DNA from 2 places in the Paenibacillus sp. JMULE4 genome. Region 2 is predicted to be linked to the other one. Evidence: predicted binding sites of a transcription regulator. Region 2 holds the regulator's gene; the other holds the start of a gene.
The links. The regulator NrdR, encoded in region 2, represses ribonucleotide reductase genes. The targets are predictions, from matches to a motif close to AACACNATATATNGTGTT.

Region 1: EXW96_RS14210 (adenosylcobalamin-dependent ribonucleoside-diphosphate reductase) is a predicted target of NrdR. The motif match lies at 1,142-1,159, and genes of this name have one in related genera.

The regions. Positions count from the first base shown of each region.
Region 1 is NZ_SGWF01000014.1:280,783-283,263, reverse strand. Features, by position in the region: gene dat (D-amino-acid transaminase) at 1-835, opposite strand, end outside; gene EXW96_RS14210 (adenosylcobalamin-dependent ribonucleoside-diphosphate reductase) at 1,227-2,481, shown strand, end outside.
Region 2 is NZ_SGWF01000014.1:513,402-515,882, forward strand. Features, by position in the region: tRNA gene EXW96_RS15415 (tRNA-Ala) at 954-1,026, opposite strand; gene nrdR (transcriptional regulator NrdR) at 1,302-1,784, opposite strand; gene EXW96_RS15425 (alpha/beta-type small acid-soluble spore protein) at 1,882-2,106, shown strand; gene EXW96_RS15430 (lytic transglycosylase domain-containing protein) at 2,202-2,481, opposite strand, start outside.

The DNA of each region.
Region 1 (2,481 bases), 230 kb from region 2:
ACGAAATCGTCTTCTCAAACTCGTTTTGCAGCCTGCGGGTGATCTCTCCCGGACGGCCGTCGGCTACGGGGACGCCGTCGACGGAGATGACAGGAGTGACTTCCACGGTCGTACCCGTGATGAAAACTTCATCTGCGGCGCGAAGCTCTTTCAATGTAAATGGCGTTTCCCGAACGGAGAGGCCGAGTCCTTGAGCCAGCCGGAGCACAACCGCGCGGGTGATGCCGTGCAGGATCAGATGGTTGGCAGGATGCGTAATAACGGCGCCGTCTTTGACGATCATGATATTGGATGCGCTGCATTCCGTTACGGTGCCGTTGCGATGCAGAATGACATCGCCGGCTCCCTGATCCACCGCATGCTGCTTGGCCAGGACATTGGGCAGCAGATTTAATGTCTTCAAATCGCAGCGGAGCCAGCGGATGTCTTCCATCGTCACGGCCGAGATGCCTTCTTTCATGGTGTTCAGCGGACGGCGGGCTTCGGTGGTATACGCCATCAGGATCGGCTTGGTGTCCGCGGGAAACGGATGTGAACGCGGTGCGGCTCCACGGGTCACCTGCATGTACACGGTACCCTCGGACAAGCCGTTGATGCGGATCAGTTCTTCCAGTCGTCCCGTCAGCTCCCTGGAAGGAAGGGGAAGCGGAATTCTCAAAGCAGCTGCGCTTTTCTCCCAGCGCTCAAAATGAGCCGCGGCTTCATACAGCCTTCCATGATATACGCGAAATACTTCATAGACCCCATCGCCAAAATAATAACCGCGGTCTTCGGGAGAAATCTGGAGTTCTTCTTTTGAAACGAACCGGTCCTGATATAAATAAGTTAAGGACATCAAGAAACCCTCCTGTACAATAGAGATACGAACATATGTTTGCATAAATTCAGCGAACATGATACACTATTTCTAGACTAGCAATCCGCCGATCGATTGTCAAAACCGCCTGCGGATTGCCGCCCTGTCGGATTTCAATCGAATTTGTAACAGGGGCTTAAGACCCTTTTTTATGAAGAAAAATTGAATATTTTGTCGAAAATGGTGAAAATTTTAGAGATGAAAAAGAGAGCTATAGAGAGAAAAAGGAAGCTTTCCGCCAGCGTGCTTGGACTAAATCGCCAATTTCGTTTTTTTTGTATTAGAAACACTATATATTGTATTGTATAATGGATCCTACATACCATATATTGTGATTCATCTTTTGAATATATTCCGGGAGGTTATTGTTTTGAAGACCATGCAGGAGACCAAATTGGAAGGCTTAAGCGAGAAAATTTTTCTGGATCGCTACGCGATGAAGAATGCGGATACCAGTCAAACGAAGGTTGGAGATACAGTATTGGTGCTGACAAAGGACGACCCTAAATTTCCTGCCAAGGAAGTCGGCGAAGTCATCGAGCGTAACGGGAGACAGGTCAAAGTCAAGCTGCGCAGCGGTGAGGTTGTCGATTCCTCTGTAGAGAAGCTTACATTAACCTTGGAAAAAACGCCTCAGCAAATGTGGGACCGTTTGGCCGCTGCTATGGCTTCTGTGGAAGCGACTCCGGAGAAACAAGCCGAATGGACCGAAAAGTTCCGGTACATTCTGGACGACTGGAAGCTTGTACCCGGCGGACGGATTGCCGCAGGCGCCGATGCTAGCGATGAGCTGACGCTTTTCAATTGTTATGTAATTCCTTCTCCGCATGACAGCCGTGGAGGAATTATGGCCACGCTGTCCGAGATGACCGAAATTATGGCCCGGGGCGGCGGTGTAGGGATTAATTTATCCTCTCTCCGTCCGCGCCGTTCCATTGTCAGGGGAGTCAACGGGTCTTCAAGCGGCGCCGTTTCCTGGGGCGGACTGTTCAGCTATACAACGGGCTTGATCGAGCAGGGTGGCAGCCGCCGCGGCGCGCTGATGCTGATGATGAATGATTGGCACCCTGACGTATTGGATTTTATTACCGTCAAACAAACGATGGGGCAAATTACGAATGCCAATTTGTCCGTATGCGTCAGCAACGGCTTCATGAAAGCCGTGAAGGAAGATTTGGATTGGGAATTGGTGTACCCGGACACGACGGACCCTGAATATAACGAGATTTGGGACGGGGATCTGGAGAAGTGGAGAAAAGCGGGTAAGAACATTATTCATTACCGTACGGTGAAGGCCCGCGACGTGTGGCATACGATTATCGAATCCGCCTGGAAATCCGCGGAACCGGGCGTCGTATTCATGGAATACTACAACCAGATGTCCAACAGCTGGTATTTCAATCCGATCATATGTACAAATCCTTGCGGGGAGCAGGGGCTTCCGGCTTGGGGAGTCTGCAACCTGTCGGCAATCAACCTGTCCAAGTTTTACGACGAAGAAAAACATGATGTGGCTTGGGACGAGCTGGCGACGGTGGTCCGTTATTCGACACGGTTCTTGGATAATGTCATTGACAAAACGCCTTACCATTTTGAAGAGAATCGGATCAACCAACAGGGAGAAC
Region 2 (2,481 bases):
TAAGTTTGTCACGGATTCAGGTAGTTTTTAAAATACCAATAAATGGAGGTTTTTGGTGTATGAATGTAAAAAAAGTAATTTCCCCTTAAAGTTCAGTTTTACAATACTAAATATACTTACTCCCAATTGAAAGAAAAACTATGTCTTACTGTATTCATCAATAAGTTGAATGGGAGGGATTTCCTGAACAATAGAAAAATCAAAATTGCGTATATATGTCTCCAACTCTACAGTGAGGTTTACATGGCTCTTCTTGCTGATACCAGTCTTGCATTGCAATACTTATCCCAATTCTGTATCAAATCTTCGGCTATTGTGTGAGGATTATTTCCGCCACCATGCGGCAACCCGCGCGCTGGATTTATATAATCTTTTAATTTGGGACCGATCCCCTGAGATGCAACAATATTGTACTTTTGAGGGATAGGGTAATCGCCAATAAAAGTGTAGTAACAGTAATTTATCAATAGGAGGAATCGGAGTGCCAAAAAGGATCTCGCCATTTTGAGGACGAGCAGGTCTTGATATTTCAATAAGTTCCATCTTGTTCCTCCTAATGGAAATTAATCAAACATTCCAAAATTTCGACGTTTTCATTGTTTTTCCTGCAAAAAGTACTAATTCTTTTAGCCCTATTTAACGCTAACTACAATGTTTTGCTGAACGTAAGAAGGAACTAGAAAATAGGATTAATGTTCCTAATGATGACTACAAATAGCGATAAAAAGTTAAATTGATTGTACATTTTCGAGCAAATCAAAAGCCCGACCGTAAGAGTCGAGCTTTTATAGTGGAGGGTCGAACCCCTAATCATATTCGCTCCACTAAAGTATATGGTTTAGGTGTCCCGTCATTTATCAACACGATATGTTGATACTACGCATTCTACATGTGTCGGTACAAAACAAATCAAAATAAAAAACGGCATCTCTGCCGTTTGAATTTAAGGTGTATGGAGAATAGGGGGCTCGAACCCCTGACCTCATCGCTGCCAGCGATGCGCTCTCCCAGCTGAGCTAATTCCCCAGGAATTTTCGGTTAAGGAAATATCAAGAATGAAGTTGTTCCACTTTTGAGCGGCGTCTTCGCTCGGCCCGAACTCCCAACTGAGCCGTGACCCCATAAATTACGAAACCATTGCGATGATAATCTGTCCGTTTTTATGAGAAGATAATGTACCAGACAACATCGTTTTCCCGGCTGCGCTGAGGCCCCCTGATGTTGTTATCATTTTGTTCTCCAGCGGCGACAAAATTAAAGATAGCACATCGGGATGGGGCTTGTCAACATTTTTATTAAAATTAATTTACGCTGCCGTTCCCGCCAACATGGTGCTTGGAGAGCAATTCATTCAGCTCCTTCATAAACATATTAATGTCTTTAAATTGTCTGTAAACGGAGGCAAAACGAATGTAGGCTACTTCATCAACGGGATACAATTCGGACATGACGATCTCGCCGATTTCGCGGCTGTCTACTTCCGCCTGGGCGGTATTGCGGATCTGCCTTTCGACCTCGGAGACGATCATTTCCAATCTTTCTACGGATACCGGTCGTTTCTCACAAGCGCGGATAAGCCCGCGGAGCATTTTCTCCCGGCTGAATTCCTCACGGCTGCCGTCTTTTTTAATGACGATCAACGGCGTTTCTTCCACCATTTCAAACGTAGTGAACCGCTTCTGGCACTTCTCGCACTCCCGGCGGCGTCTTATCGATTTATTCTCGTTTGCGGAACGCGAGTCCAACACTTTGGTGCCGGGATAATCGCAATATGGGCATTTCATCGGCCTTTCTCCTTTCCATAATTCCCAACAGCTCCCTGACATGAGATTCGTGTAAACGCACATAATAGGTTTACCAACGACAAGGAGGTGAACAGACATGGGTGCAGGTCAATCCCGCAGCAGCAATGTATTGGTAGTACCACAAGCAAATGCCGCTCTGGATCAATTGAAATACGAAGTAGCTCAGGAACTGGGTATAGCCATTCCTCAAGATGGCTATTACGGTAATATGGCTACTCGTGATACTGGTGCGATCGGTGGTCACATTACGCGCCGCCTGGTGCAAATCGCCGAGCAGCAAATCGCTGGTCAATTCAAATAATAACACGTTTTGAAGCATACGAGAAGAAGCAGACCGGACAAACTCCCCATAAGGAGAGCTTGTCCGGCGCTTCTTTATTGCTATAAGCCAAAATATTAACGGATTCCCCAATCCTCCGCATAGGTTTTGTAATACTTGTCATAATAATACGTGACACGCTGCACATAACGCTTGGTCTCGCCATAAGGAATCTGATCTGTATTGTCGAGCGTTCCATCCCATCTTCCCTCAAGCAGCCAACGGCTCACTATACCGTGTCCTGCGTTGTAGCCGGCAAGGACGGCAAACGTATTGCCGTTAAACTGCTTAAACATCCAGTTCAAATACCATGAACCGAGTTCAATGCTGACGGCCGGATCATCCAAGCGGTTTTTG